2 regions of the Pseudomonas sp. Marseille-Q5115 genome follow, and region 1 is predicted to be linked to the other one. Evidence: riboswitches for the same ligand, from Rfam matches in the RefSeq annotation. Region 1 holds a riboswitch; the other holds the start of a gene.
The links. Region 1 has a riboswitch for manganese ahead of mntP (manganese efflux pump MntP). Riboswitches for the same ligand answer to the same signal wherever they lie in the genome.
Positions count from the first base shown of each region.

Region 2: another riboswitch for manganese. It lies ahead of mntP (manganese efflux pump MntP); the one in region 1 lies ahead of mntP (manganese efflux pump MntP).

Region 1 is NZ_CAKAKI010000002.1:40,777-48,176, reverse strand. Features, by position in the region: gene LG385_RS24040 (efflux RND transporter permease subunit) at 1-1,301, opposite strand, end outside; gene LG385_RS24035 (efflux RND transporter periplasmic adaptor subunit) at 1,298-2,776, opposite strand; gene LG385_RS24030 (TolC family protein) at 2,773-4,029, opposite strand; gene LG385_RS24025 (hypothetical protein) at 4,126-4,467, opposite strand; partial or broken gene mntP (manganese efflux pump MntP) at 4,556-5,121, opposite strand; yybP-ykoY riboswitch at 5,127-5,296, opposite strand; gene LG385_RS24015 (four-helix bundle copper-binding protein) at 5,515-5,841, shown strand; partial or broken gene LG385_RS24010 (ATP-binding protein) at 5,915-6,143, opposite strand; gene LG385_RS24005 (co-regulatory protein PtrA N-terminal domain-containing protein) at 6,619-6,810, opposite strand; gene LG385_RS24000 (hypothetical protein) at 7,181-7,400, opposite strand, start outside.
Region 2 is NZ_CAKAKI010000001.1:2,878,618-2,886,017, reverse strand. Features, by position in the region: gene LG385_RS13275 (LysR family transcriptional regulator) at 1-613, opposite strand, end outside; gene LG385_RS13270 (hypothetical protein) at 752-1,024, shown strand; gene LG385_RS13265 (SDR family oxidoreductase) at 1,259-1,999, shown strand; gene LG385_RS13260 (SDR family oxidoreductase) at 2,043-2,978, shown strand; gene LG385_RS13255 (DUF1097 domain-containing protein) at 2,975-3,487, shown strand; gene LG385_RS13250 (hypothetical protein) at 3,656-3,916, opposite strand; gene LG385_RS13245 (response regulator) at 4,101-4,487, shown strand; yybP-ykoY riboswitch at 4,948-5,112, shown strand; gene mntP (manganese efflux pump MntP) at 5,121-5,687, shown strand; gene LG385_RS13235 (metal/formaldehyde-sensitive transcriptional repressor) at 6,010-6,285, shown strand; gene dmeF (CDF family Co(II)/Ni(II) efflux transporter DmeF) at 6,303-7,241, shown strand.

The sequences.
Region 1 (7,400 bases):
CGCTCCCCCTTCAATACCTCACCAGGGTGGGCAAGATGCCACGCTTCCACTTTCTTATGGGCGTTCTCGATCATGACCACGGCGGCGTCGACCATCGCGCCAATGGCAATGGCGATGCCCCCCAGGGACATGAGGTTGGCATTGATGCCCTGGTGACGCATGACGATAAAGGCAATCAGCACGCCCACGGGCAGCGAGATGATGGCCACCAGCGAAGAGCGCAGATGCCACAGGAAAACCGCGCACACCAGCGCAACGACAATGAACTCCTCGATCAGCTTGTGACTGAGGTTTTCTACCGCACGGTCAATCAGCTTGCTGCGATCATAGGTGGTGACGATTTCGACTCCTGCCGGCAGGCTGCGCTTGAGTTCCTCCAGCTTCGCCTGGACCGCGGCGATGGTTTCGCGGGCATTCTTCCCGCTACGCAGCACCACTATGCCGCCTACGGTTTCGCCCTCCCCATCGAGTTCGGTAATGCCACGACGCAGTTCAGGCCCCAACTGGATCGTGGCGACATCGCCGAGCGTGATTGGTACACCGCCAACCCCCAGTTTCAAAGGGATCGCCCGGAAATCGTTGAGCGTCTTCAGGTAACCGGAGGCTCTTACCATGAACTCGGTTTCTGCCATTTCTAACACGGCGCCACCGGTCTCCTGATTGGCCCTACTGATGGCGGCGCTGACGTCCGCCTGGGTGATCCCCAAGCTGGCAAGGCGGATGGGATCGAGCAGCACTTGGTACTGCCTGACCATGCCGCCGACGGTCGCGACCTCGGCGACGTTGGGCAGGGTCTTGAGCTCGAACCTGAGGAACCAGTCCTGCAAGGCCCGCAACTGCGCCAGATCATGCCCCCCCTTGCGATCCACCAACGCATATTGGTAAATCCAGCCGACACCTGTCGCATCCGGCCCCAGCGCGGGTTTCGCGTTCGCCGGCAAGCGGCTCTGCACCTGACTCAAGTACTCCAGCACCCGCGAACGCGCCCAGTACGGGTCGGTACCCTCCTCGAACAACACGTAGACGAAGCTGTCGCCGAAGAAGGAATAGCCACGGACCGTTTTTGCACCAGGGACTGAAAGCATGGTAGTGGACAGTGGATAGGTCACCTGATTTTCGACTATCTGCGGCGCCTGCCCCGCATAGGGGGTGCGGATGATCACTTGGACGTCGGAGAGGTCAGGCAGCGCATCGATGGGGGTGTTCTGCAATGACCAGATACCCCAGGCTGTCACGAACAGCGTCCCCAGCAGTACCAGGAAGCGGTTGGTAACCGACCATCGGATAAGGGCGGCAATCATGGCTGGTTTCCCCTTTTTTCCAGTCGCTCGACCACCAGCCCGTCGTCGGTCTGGCTGACCGCTATTCGCACCTGGTCTCCTGCTTTCAGGTTGTTCACCACGCCTGGGTTGGCGATAGGAAAGGTCATCGTCATGCCAGGCATGCCCAGCGTGTTGAAAGGGCCATGGGCGAGCGTGACCGCGTTGTCGCTGATATCGACAATTTGCCCGTCTGCTTCATGTAAAGGCTTGGACGTACCGAGGGGTGGGGCATCCTGGGCCGGTGCGACGATGCCTTTGAGGCTGGCCTCCGAGTCCAGCAGAAACTGGCCGGAGGCAACGACCTTCTGACCTTCCTCCAGGCCCTGGACAATTGCAGTCTTGCCATCACTTTCCTGCCCCAGCTGCACCTCGACCGGACGGTATTTGCCTGAGCCCTGCGCGAGCATGACCAGCGCCCGGCGTCCGGTGCGGATAACCGCCTCGCTGGGCACCCACAAGACGCTGGGCTCGCCGGGATGGTGCAGGCGCACCTGTGCCGTCAGGCCGGGCCTGAGCTGCCCGTCAGGGTTGGGGAGTTCAACCCGTACGCGAAGCGTGCGGCTATCAGGATTGGTTTCCGGTAGAATCGTGCTGACCTTGCCCGTTAGCGTCTTCCCCGGAAAGGCCGGGAGGCGGGCCTCAACGGTCTGCCCGGGCATGATTGATCCGGCTTCGGACTCCGGAACAGCCACCACCAGCCAGACACGGCTCAGCCCATTGATGCGGGCCAGTGTCTGACCGGTGGCCAAGGTCATGCCCGCGCGTAGATTCAATTCTTGAAGAACGCCACCGATCGGGCTGGTGAGCGTCTGGTAAGGCTGGACCTGGCCACTGCGCTCTACTTGGGCGATCAACGTCGCTGGCATGCCGGTCAGACGAAGGCGCTGCCGCGCCGCAGCCAGCAAATCAGCATCACCTTGGGCCTTGAGGGCAAGAAACTCCGTTTGTGCAGCGGCCCAGTCGGGTACCAGCATGTCGGCCAACGGCGCATTGACGGGCAGCACATCACCGGGGGCACGAGCATAAACCCGTTCGACAAACCCATTGGCGCGCGCCTGAACGACGGCGACGTCACGCTCGTTGAATGTCACCACACCGGTGACATCGAGCGTGGAGTCCAGAACGCCCCGGGTGACGACGCCAAGCCTAAGGCCGAGGTTCTGCGTCACGCCAGGATCGATGCTGAGGGCAGCCGCATCCTCGGCGCCGCTCGCATATTGAGGAACCAGCTGCATATCCATGAAGGGGGACTTCCCCGGTTTGTCGAATTTCTGCTGGGGATACATAGGGTCATACCAATACAGCGCCTTCCGCTCCTTCGAGCCCTCAGGTGCAGACGCAACGATGGCCAATGACGGATCGGTGCCCCGCTGGCCAGCGAACCAATACCCGCCTGCCGCCCCCAGTCCCATGGCCAGCCCGACCAGGACAACTACGTTCCATGGCTTGTTCATTGGCTTGGCTCTTCATAGGCAAAGTACAGGCGGGCCCTGGTCAGGGCCCGCTGTTCCTCCACGTCAATCTGCGTGAGGCGTGCTTCGATGAGTTCACGACGGGCCGCGATGACGCTATTCAAATCGGCTTTGCCTGCCCGATAACTGGCCAGGCTGAGCTCAACTTTCTGCTCGGCCAGGGGGACCATGGTTGCCCGGTTTCGTTGCACGGCACGGGTAAGTCGGGTGTAGTCCGCCAAATCGCCTTCCAATTGTTCGGCGTGCTCCCGGGACAGGGCGTCGCGCTGCGCCTCAAGTTGGCTGAGTTCGGCCTGTCTGGCGGCGATTTTGGGGTTCTGCCGGGAGCCCGGAAACAACGGCAGATCCCATGAGAACTGCACGCTGACCATGTCGCCAAACTCACGATTTCGGTGCTGATAGTCCAGCTCCCAGCTCCAGTCCGGGCGTTTTTCCGCAATGGCTTCTTGCACCTTTGCCTGGGCTTCGCGGGTCATCGGCGCAAACGCTGCCAGTTCGGGATGGTGTTGCAGCTTGTGGGAATAACCAGACGCGCCTGCAGGCCAGTCCGGCAGCCCACCCACCGGTTCGTCATGGCCTGCCGCCCCGATCCAGCGCTTGAGCGCCGCACGCGCCCGTGTTCTCTGAAGGTCAAGGTCGTCCTGTTGCTCCGCGAGTCGCGCAGCTTCCTGTTTGGGGGTTACTGCATCGGCAGGTTGCGCGCGGCCACCGGCAATCTGCGCCCTGACGGTTTCGGCGAGCAGCTGGTTTTCCTTGTAGAAGTCCTGAAACAGCGCGTTCTTGCGCTCGACCGAATAGCTACTGATCCATGCCATTGCCGTGGCTTGGCGTACATTCAAGCGCTCAACCTGGCGCCCCGCAGCAGCGCGTTCAACGGCTGCATTAGCGACCTCGATACGGGCCCTGCGCTTGTTACTGTTGGGCATCTCCTGTCTGATCCCGACCATCTGCATGGTCATGAAATCATTATTGATATTCCAGCGATCCGGGCCGCCAATGGGGTAGTTCTGCAGGCCCGCCACCAGTGTGGGGTCCGGTAGTTCACCGGCGGGCACGGCCGCGCTGCTGGCGGCCTGAATGTTGGCATCTTGTGCGGCAAGCGAGGGCGCGTGGATCTCCGCCAGTCGCAACGCTTCATCAAGCGTCAGGGTGGCAGCCAAGCCCGACGATGCCATTACGCTTGCCACCAGGCCAGCCACAACTGGCCAGCCGGTGCAATAGCTCTTGACGTTCATGTTTACAATTCCTGTGATTCCACTGCGCGCAGAAAAGAGACGCGTGCAGGCAGTCCACTTCACCTAAGCAAAGTGGGGCTCAACGTCGAACAGGAATTAAATGCGCGGGGGGCGCCATACCCCGGAAGGGGCCTGGATGGGTGAGGGATCGCTGGCTAGAGCAACCGATACAGAGCTGACTGGCGTTACAGGTGGCTTGAAGACCGAGGTTTCCAGCATCCCGCTCGTCTTGCACTCTTGACCAGGTTTGCACGGCTTACCATGGTCGGCAGGGCTTTTCATTTCGCTACAGCAGTCCATGCCCATGTCGTCCACCATCGCCATACCCATCGTCTTCATCGGGCAGGGCTCCGTGAGCGCCTGGACACCCGCCATCCCAGTGAGGGGAAGCGCAATGCTGATTAGGAACAGGAGGCAGAACCGCAGGTAACGTTTCATACGACAGCACTGTAGGGAACGAAAACGGCGCTGACAATGGGATTTGTCTGATTCAGCCAACGGGGAAGTACTGATCTTCGCAATGTGATCACACTGCCGATAAATGTTCGTAGAGGATTGTCGACCCAACGGCCATCAGCACAACGCCGCCGATGATCTCAGCGCGTTTGCCCACGACAGTTCCCAGTACGCGGCCCAGCATCATGCCGATCGTGACCATTACCGTCGTGGCCACGCCGATAGCCGAGGCGGCGACCAGAACGTTTACATTGACGAAGGCTAAGCCAACCCCTACGGCTAAAGCGTCAATACTGGTGGCAACGGCCGTCGTCGCCAGGATGAAAAACGAGTGCTGGTTGGGTTTCTCCTGCTCGGCCTCCTCGTGCTTGAGGCCGTTGTAGATCATGTGTACGCCCAGCGCCAACAGCAGGGCGAAGGCGATCCAGTGGTCCCAGTTTTCCACGTATTTGGCGGCGGCCTGCCCGATCACCCAACCTACCAGGGGGTGATCGATTCAATCACGCCAAAAATAAGACCAGTGCGCAGCGCTTCGGTAAAACGTGGTTTATGGAGGCTTGCGCCCTTGCCAATGGCCGCTGCAAAAGCGTCCGTAGACATCGCCAAGGCAAGGAGCAGAAGGGAAATGGGGCTCACGGTTAACGTCCAGTCGGGCTTTGAGTCAACGACACAACCACACGCCCGACTTCAGGCATGGATGCATCGTTGGTCTCGCCAACCAGAAGGTGTTCGTGCCACGGCATGCTGCCGAGAATGTTGACACGAACGCTCTAGATCAAGGACCTAGAGCAGGCTACTCCCCAACAAGGGGCGCCACTATAGCGGCGTAAATGTAAAAAAAACATCAATCTGAGCCGCTGGTGTACCCCCCCTCCACATGGAGCGACGCGAACCCTGAGCTCAACCTTACAGAAACGTAATTAAACTTTAGAAACCCATTACCACCGGAGTGAGTCGGACCCTATGTGCCTTGGAAAAAAGGCAGTAGATGGAAACGCGAGAATCGACCGCCAACCTCGGAGATAACTCATGAACAGTGGTTATGATGATTGCATTGAGGAATGCCTGCGCTGCGCTCTGGCCTGTGAAAGCTGCGCTTCAGCCTGCTTGCAAGAGCAGGATACTCAAATGATGGCTAACTGCATAAAGCTGGACAGGGATTGCGCCGACATGTGCAAGCTCGCGGCAATGCTGATGGCGCGCCAGAGCCCCCTAGCGAAGGAATTCTGTGCCCTTTGCGCAAAGGCCTGCAAAGCTTGTGGCGATGAGTGTGGTAAGCACGACGATGACCACTGCCAGAATTGCGCCAAGGCCTGCCACGCCTGCGCCCAGGCCTGTGAGGCCATGGCGGCTTGAGCCCTAGCCTCCCGGCAAGGAAGCCGGGAGCATAACCACGCAAGGACCGCTGAGCCGACAGAACGCGCCAGCGTTACGGGTGGTGAGGACGAAGGAACGTCAGGATGAAGGCCGTTCTTCCACCTGCCGACGTACAGGCGATGTTGCCCCCATGTGCCTGCATCAATGACCGATGCAATGGCTAACCCCAGGCCCGCATTCCCGGTGCCCTCTCGCCGTGCCGGATCTACCCGGTAGAAGCGGTCAAAGATCCGCTGTAGATGCTGCGGCCCGATTTCAGGTCCCGGATTCTCCACCTGCAGCTCAATCCGCCCGTGACCCTGGCGAGAGGGCGAAGCCCGTTTTTCGCCACCAGCCAGCCAAGGGCAGCGCTCAGCACCGTGCTGGCGAGCAGGACACTCCAGAACCACCGTTGAAGCACGGCCAAAAAGTGCATGTGAGTGGTCACGTCCAGGACCAGCCAGGCCGTCAGCGGTGGCTGATTGCCTGGCAGCGCTACCGCTGCTTGCATCGCCCTGAACATGCGGCCTTGGTTTTCCCACTCCCAGAGCCCGTCGCGCGGTGAAGCCCGCTCCAAGGTCGGGACGCTGGACAGAGGAGGCGGCGGCGAGTCCTTTGACGAAGGTACGTCGAGATGTTCTTGAGTCCATACGAGAGGGTCCAGGTAGGCAGATACGGCAACGGCACGGGGTGCTGGTCATCGGAGATTGCGTCGGACAATGTCACAGCGCCGCCACCAATTCGATTACATTTGTGTAAGCTCCAGGAGCCGTTGCGTTAGCAGCACGCCTTAGCGTTTTCCTCTTTCTGAGTTGCAGTACTGGCCACTTGCTGGGCCGATTTTTTCGCCGCGACGGTATGCTGTGCATCAACCACGCGTGTGAAGACACGGTCTGCCCCGTCTTCAGCGAAGGCCATGGAGGACAGGCCGAAAGCGAGGGTAAGCAAGACGGCTTTAGGCAGATTCATTGGGGGGTTCCTTTGCTACGAAGGCGGCACACGCCGCGGAGTGCCTAACATAGCGAGGGGTGGCTTTCAGTTACCTGAGCCTGAGGTTACAGCTGTGTCAGCTGCCGCTTGGCTAGCGTGTGGTCGCATGGCGAGACACCCCTCTCGGACGCTAGGAGTGTCTCGAGTGGCAGTTGACGGGGCTGTCAGTTATGACATAATCATTAGGCGCACACGTGGCGCACCAGGGTGGTTACAGGGATCTTCGGATTGCGCCCCGTTGCTGAGCTTACTCAGTTCGCCCATGGCGAGGTAACAACGTCCTGCCCCGTCGCAATGCGCGCAACGCGGCGGCTGAGACCCCCCTCCTTGAGAGGGGGTCGCCTTTCTCTCACGGCGTGTGCCGGTTCCTCACTTCCTTCGGATACTGCCCTTTGGGCTTTTTCTGCGTGTCCAGGGCAACCTTGAAAATACTGAAGCCTTTTTTGTTGACCGGCACCCCGGGAGCGCCTTCGCCTGTGCGTGCAAAATAAGCGCTGGTAACGTGTATGCGTAGCAAGCGGTATTCCCGGAATACGGCCAGGCAGACCTTGTAGGGTTCGATGACCCCA
Region 2 (7,400 bases), on a different contig from region 1:
CCTGGAATTCGAAGGGAAACGGCTTGCCAGTGGTGCGCGAGACGTAGTTGATGCCCTTGTGCTTATCCAGGTCTCCAAGGGATGCGGGCTCTCCATAGCGGCGGATGTACGCAAGGCTGGCAACGGTCACCTGAGGTAGATCCACCAGATGCCGGCCAATGAGCGAGGAGTCGCCCAGCGTGCCGGCGCGAACTACGCAATCCACACCCTCCTGGATGAGGTCAACGAAACGGTCGGTTTCACTGAACGACAGCTCGATGCCAGGATAGCGTTGCATGAAGTCGGGCAATGCCGGTATCACGAAAAACCGCGCCAGGGTGCCGTGCAGGTCTACCCGCAGCCTCCCTTTGGGTACGCTTTGACGGAAGGCGAGCTCGGCCTCTTCCAGTTCAGCCAACAGGTTTACGCAGCGGCGATAATAGGCTTCACCATCGAGCGTGGGCCGTACGCGGCGGGTGCTACGCTCAAGCAGGCGTGTCCCAAGCCACTGCTCGAACTGGTTCATCACGTGCGTGAGGGTGGCTCGAGGAAGCTCAAGGTCTTCAGCGGCGGCGGTGAAGCTACTGCGCTCGTAGATACGAACGAAGATTTTCATGGCACGAACCTGATCCACTGCGCCTGCTTCCGTCACTTTTGCTGATGGAGCAGTATCGCGAACCTCACCGCTTTTATTCAAGAACTGTGCTTTTCAACCTGCCGTTATGCTGAAAGCACCTGCGTTCATATAGCCACGCTTATGGGGACAACACTGATGCACACGCTGACGGCAATTGTGGTTGGAGTTTCCCTGATGTGGTTATTTCAGAAGGCCGGGCAAAGGCTCCGGCTACGGCGAAACCTGGTCGATGCAACGTTCGCTGCACTGTGGTTGATCGCCTCTGTCGTTCATGGCCTGTTAGGCGTTGCGGCTGGGTTTGGCGTCGGCATGGAGCTGGCCATTGGCGCACTTATTTTCCTGGTCCCGGTCAGCGGGCTGGCCTTGGGCCGATGGCAGGCGAAACGCACTCGACCGACCCTCGGCTGATTCGCGCTGTACGGTGCGCCCCCACTGCAATGACCTTCCCGCCTTTATCTCGCTAGCTCACAACTCTCCAGCCCATGCATCGCCTTATACGCCAAGCACGAGCCTGCCTGCGTACGTTCCGATTGTTGGCAAATATTGAATAGTTAAGCCAAATAAACGGTATTTATTCGAGATTACTGCTATGGGAATCTACGTCCACACCAACCCCACATGACTAACAGGCAGGGCGAAACCATGAACACTTCCAACCGCAAAGTAGCAATCATCACCGGCGCCTCTCGTGGCATCGGCAGTGAAATCGCCAAGCGCCTTTCCCAGGAGGGTTTCGCCGTTGTCGTCAACTATGCAAGCAGCGCGCCAGAGGCAGACACCCTGGTGGCCACCCTCCAGGCGCAGGGCGGTCAAGCGTTGGCAGTCAAGGCAAACGTCGCTAGCGCCCAGGAGGTAAAGCGCCTGTTCGACGAGGCGGAGCAACACTTCGGCGGCGTGGATGTGCTGGTCAACAACGCCGGCATCATGGCCCTGGCCACCCTTGCCGAAACCGATGACGACAGCGTGAACCGCCAGATCGACATCAACTTCAAAGGCACCTTTAACACCCTCCGTGAAGCGGCCCAACGGATGCGCGATGGCGGCCGGGTCGTCAACTTCTCGTCAAGCGTGGTCGCCATGCTGCAACCCACTTACGGTGTGTATGCCGGTACCAAGGCGGCGGTAGAAGCGATGACCAGCGTGTTTGCCAAAGAACTGCGCGGCCGCAACATCACTGTCAACGCGGTTGCCCCCGGCCCCACTGCTACAGACTTGTTCCTGAACGGCAAGCCGCAGGACGTAGTGGATCGGCTTTCCAAACTCGCTCCACTGGAGCGCCTGGGCCAACCGCAGGACATCGCCGCTACTGTGGCCTTCCTGGCCAGTGTCGATGGTTCCTGGATCAATGGGCAAACCCTGCGTGCCAACGGCGGAATCATCTGAGCCGCCGCCAACCTCCTATCCCATCGCTACCAGGAGCAACCCCATGAAACAGGTCATCATCATTACCGGTGCCTCCAGCGGTTTCGGCGCACTGACTGCCCGCGCACTCGCCCGGGCCGGCCATACCGTGTATGCCAGCATGCGTGAAACACAGGGCCGAAATGCCCCGCAGGTCGAGGAAGTTGCCCGCTACGCCGATACGCACCAGGTTGACTTGCGCAGTGTTGAATTGGACGTGGCCTCGACAGAATCCGTGGAAGCCGGCATCGCCAAGGTAATTACCGAAGCCGGACGGCTCGATGTGGTGATTCACAACGCCGGGCATATGTCCTTCGGCCCGGCCGAAGCGTTCTCCCCGGAGCAGTTCGCGCAGCTGTATGACATCAACGTCCTCAGTACCCAGCGGGTGAACCGCGCTGCGCTGCCTTACCTGCGTCAGCAGGGTAGCGGGCTGGTGTTGTGGGTATCGTCCAGCAGCGCACGCGGGGGCACGCCGCCTTACCTGGCGCCGTACTTCGCCGCCAAGGCGGCCATGGATTCGCTTGCCGTGTCCTATGCCGGCGAGCTGACCCGCTGGGGTATCGACACCTCCATTGTGGTGCCGGGAGCATTCACCAAAGGGACCAATCACTTCGTCCACTCCGGCACCCCTGCCGACCGCGAAAGAGCCGCCGAATACCATAAAGGCCCGTATGCAGGCGTTCCCGAACAAAGCTTGAAAGGCCTGGCCGCCTTGGAGCCTGAGGATGCCGACGTAGCAGACGTGGCGCGTGCCATTGTCGAGATTGTTGGGATGCCTTCAGGCCAGCGCCCGTTCCGCCGCCATGTTGACCCGTCTCAGGACGGCGCGGAGATCGTCAACGCCATGGCTGACCGCGTTCGCGCTGAAATGCTGCGCCGTATTGGCCTGGAAGACCTGCTTCATACCCGCATCAACGCGCCGTCCTACAAGACCCTGGATCAGGAGTGCGACCAATGAGCACGCTCGCCCAAAACAGCGCTTTGCCCGCTTCGAGGTTTCAGGCACAGCTGCGGTTTAACAGCATCACTGCCATCGCCGCGGCTACCGCCGCTGCGGCGGCTGGAGCCAGTCTCGGGCTGGGGTTGCCCGTCTGGGCCATGTTCATTGGCTGGATCGCGTTCTTTTCCACTGGGCACACCATCCGGACCGGTCTGGCCAGTTACGCCGGCGTGCTGATAGGTATCGCGCTGGGCATGGGCGCCGCGATCGTCATCGCCACATTGGGGCCGTCGCTCGGCAAGCTGGCCCTGCCCACGGTGGTTTTTGTAGTTGCCATGCTGGTGGTGTCCCTCAGGGCCGCCCCTGTGATGAACAATGTGCTGGCTTATTTTCTTGGGCTGGTCTCGTTCTTCGCTGCCCATCTGGAGCCTTCGCTGGAAACTGGAGTGCGGCTGGGAGGTGCATCCGCCATCGGGAGTGTGGCGGCCTGGGCCTCGCTGCAGATGCAGCAACGACTGAAGGCGTAGTAGGAACGCAGCAGAGACGGCTGCTGTCGAGAGCAAATCAAATAACGGAAAGCCCGCCAACCGCGGGCTTTCCGTCACTGGCTGCAACCCTCGAAATGGTCATCGTAGTGGCTGCATAGTCATGCGCTAGCGCTTCGACATTTTATGACCCGGTAGAAACCGTGGTAACTAGTAGCTCCGGGAGACGGCAGCGCAGCGCTTCAGCCTGAAGTCCTTTTCAGTGCGCCTTGCACAGGCATCCTCTAGGTCGGTTGCCATCCGGTTGCGTTGAAAGGCACTGATGAGGCCTACGTCGTGCAGGCAACGTAAATAGCCCCTCGCTTCAGCGGCCATTTCCACTGCGTCGGTCTGCTGCGCCGCCGATTCGATGTTAGCGACAAGAGCATTCCACCGCATCATGTCCGCAGAGGTTGATTGGATCGAAGTCATGTAACCCATTCCAATACACCGTTATCCAAGGCAATGTTCATGGGAGGAGATCTACGGCTCAAGAGTTCAGGACCCTTCATCGGAGAACCTGTCTATCTTGCCCCTATCGCGGTACGCTCCGCCTCCCGTGCTTACGCTACGGCGTGATTGGGGTGGCATGTCCAAACGGTCCGGTGACCTAATCTTGAAGACTGTTCTTGTTGTTGACGACGATCCTTTGGTTGCGCTGATGATGTCACAGGCGTTTCTGGACGCTGGTTACAATCCCCTGGTGGCCTATGATGCCGAGAAGGCCTTGGAGATGCTGCGGCTTACCTCGCAGCCCATCGCGTTGATGATCACTGACGTCAGAATGCCAGGAAGTATGGACGGGCTGGAGCTTGGGCACCTAGTTGCCGAACGCTATCCGGACCTTGCCGTTTTGACCATGACCGGCCATGCCCTCGAGGGGAGCCGCGAACCCGTCGGCACCGTGCTGCAAAAGCCATTTGCGATTGACCATTTACTGCATACTGCCAAAAAGATCATCGAAAGCGGTCGTTATTGGCGTGAAATGATGAAAGTCCGGTAGCTTTCCGGGCCTACTCCGCACGGGGTTTGATCAAATCGCTGCCCTGGTTCCGGACGTTGCCTACCGCTCTATCCACCGCGTACCACTCAAAATCAGCCACCGACCGGCTGCGCTCCTGCAACAGGTAGAGCGCTCCGTTGGCAACGGGGCGCGATCCGATGATCCCCGTAACCACCCTAGTTCGCGAAGTGTGCGCTTAATAGTTATGTCATAGCCGGCAGCCCCGTCGACAGGGACCCAGCATACCCCGACGTCCAAATGGTATCCCAGCATATGAGCCACACCCATAGCCAAGCGGCAACTGAGACACTTGTTACCTCAGACTCAGGTACTGAAAGCGACCCGTCGCTATCTTAGGCACTCTGCCGTGTGTGCTGGTTGTGTAGCCATGGCAGCTTCGTGGGGATTCATCTGCAGAGTGGATTGATGTCTTTTTTACATTCACGTCGCTATAGTGGCGCCCCTTGTTGGGGAGTAGCCTGCTCTAGACCTGATCTAGAGCGTTCGTGTCAACATTCTCGGCAGCATGCCGTGGCACGAACACCCTCTGGTTGGCGAGACCGACGATGCATCCATGCTTGAAGTCGGGCGTGTGGTTGTGTCGTTGACTCAAAGCCCGACTGGACGTTAACCGTGAGCCCCATTTCCCTTCTGTTCCTTGCCCTGGCAATGTCCACGGACGCTTTCGCAGCGGCCATTGGTAAGGGCGCAAGCCTCCATAAGACACGCTTTACCGAAGCGCTGCGCACAGGCCTTATCTTTGGCGTGATTGAATCGATCACCCCCCTGGTAGGTTGGGTCATCGGGCAAGCCGCTGCCAAATACGTTGAAAACTGGGACCACTGGATCGCCTTCTTCCTCCTGTTGGCGCTGGGCGTACACATGATCTACAACGGCCTCAAGCACGAGGAAGCAGAGGAAGAGAAGCCCAACCAGCACTCGTTTTTCATCCTGGCCGCGACGGCCGTTGCCACCAGCATTGACGCCTTAGCCGTCGGGGTTGGCTTGGCCTTCGTCAATGTGAACGTCCTGGTTGCCGCCTCGGCTATCGGCGTCGCCACGACGGTGATGGTCACGGTCGGCATGATGCTGGGCCGCGTGCTGGGAACGGTCGTGGGTAAACGAGCTGAGATCATCGGGGGTGTAGTGCTGATGACAGTTGGATCGACCATCCTCTATGAGCACTTGTCTGCGGTGTGATGAATAGCCACGCACGGCAGGGCATGATGGTGTGGTGCGATCATCCGTTCGGATAGCGCCATGAAGACTTATGCGACTCCATCGTGGACAACCCTGGCTGTGTCACCTGCGCAAAGCACTACCTGCAGCCGGGTCATAGCCCGATCGTAAGCAATGCCATAGGGCGGTAACCCTGTTCCTTGGCCTCAGGCGTAACTACCCGCAAGCGGCCCTTCAACACTGAACGCGCAGCAGTGAATGCTGCGCCTACACAAGCCGCGCCTGTCCCTTGCGCCGGAAAATGCACGTATGTCATTCTTTATATAGGTAAGGGGGGTATCGTATGGCTCATTTGGCATCAAACAAAGACGATTTACTCAAGCGCGTCAAACGGATCGCGGGACAGATTCAAGCCATTGAACGGGCGCTGGAATCCGATCATGACTGTGCAAAGACCCTTCATTTGGTGGCCGCCACCCGCGGGGCCATCAATGGACTGATGGACGAAATCATTGAGGATCACGCCAGGGAGCACGTGGCGAACCCTGCACTGAGCGAGCAGGAACGCAATAAAGGCGTCGAGGAACTCTTAGAAGCCATTCGGCGCTACTCCAAGTGATGAACGCAGGCCTGAATATGAACAGCAGTACCCGATTTACACACAAGCACGTCTTCCTCGGATCAACACACGATGAAAATGCAAAACGCACCCTCTGGGTCGTGATGCTCACCGTCGTCATGATGATCGGAGAGATTGCAGCAGGGTACCTCACCGGCTCCATGGCCCTGCTCGCGGATGGGTTTCATATGGCAACCCATGCCGGCGCCCTAGGTATCACTGCCGGCGCATACGCGTATGCCAAGCGCCATGCGTCCAGCGCGCGCTATAGCTTTGGCACGGGTAAGGTGGGTGATTTGGGAGGCTTTGCCTCGGCCCTGATTTTGGGGCTGGTCGCCTTGGGGGTAGGCATAGAGTCCGTGATTCGCTTGCTCCAGCCTGCGGATGTTCAATTTGGAACGGCCATCCTCATCGCCATTGTGGGCCTGGCCGTGAACGTCCTAAGCGCGGTGTTGCTGGGGCACGGTCACCACCATGGTCATGACCAGCACCACCATGACCACGCTAATCACAAGGCCCACCCGCGCACCGATAACAACCTTAGGTCTGCCTACGTACACGTTATTGCCGATGCCCTAACGTCTGTCCTGGCCATCGCCGCCCTACTGGCTGGGCGCTACCTTGGATGGGTCTGGCTTGACCCGGCCATGGGTGTCGTCGGAGCCATTGTGATCGCACGGTGGGCATGGAGCCTGACGAGGGCGACCGCCAGTGTTCTACTGGATGAGACGGACCAGCACGTTGCGGCAGAGATCCGCGAGCTGGTTGAACAGCCTGGCGACGCCGAAATTACCGACCTGCATGTCTGGCGCGTCGGCCCAGGGGCTCATGCCGCCATTGTCAGCGTGCTTGGTGAATCCACCATGGACGCGGATAGCATCCGTGAACGGTTGAAGCCCGTCCACGAAGTCGGCCACCTCACCGTGGAGTATCGAGCCATATCATCTACAGCCTAACTATTTTCCTACCAGGGTCGGTGGCCAACGACCGACCTGCAGGAGCTGGGAAAACCGCCTTTTGCGGGGTTTTTTACCCCGCCAGGGCAGCGCGTCCCCTCATGCTTGGCATTTGGCTTCCAGATAGGCGACAGCTTCTAATAACACACCTCAGAAACA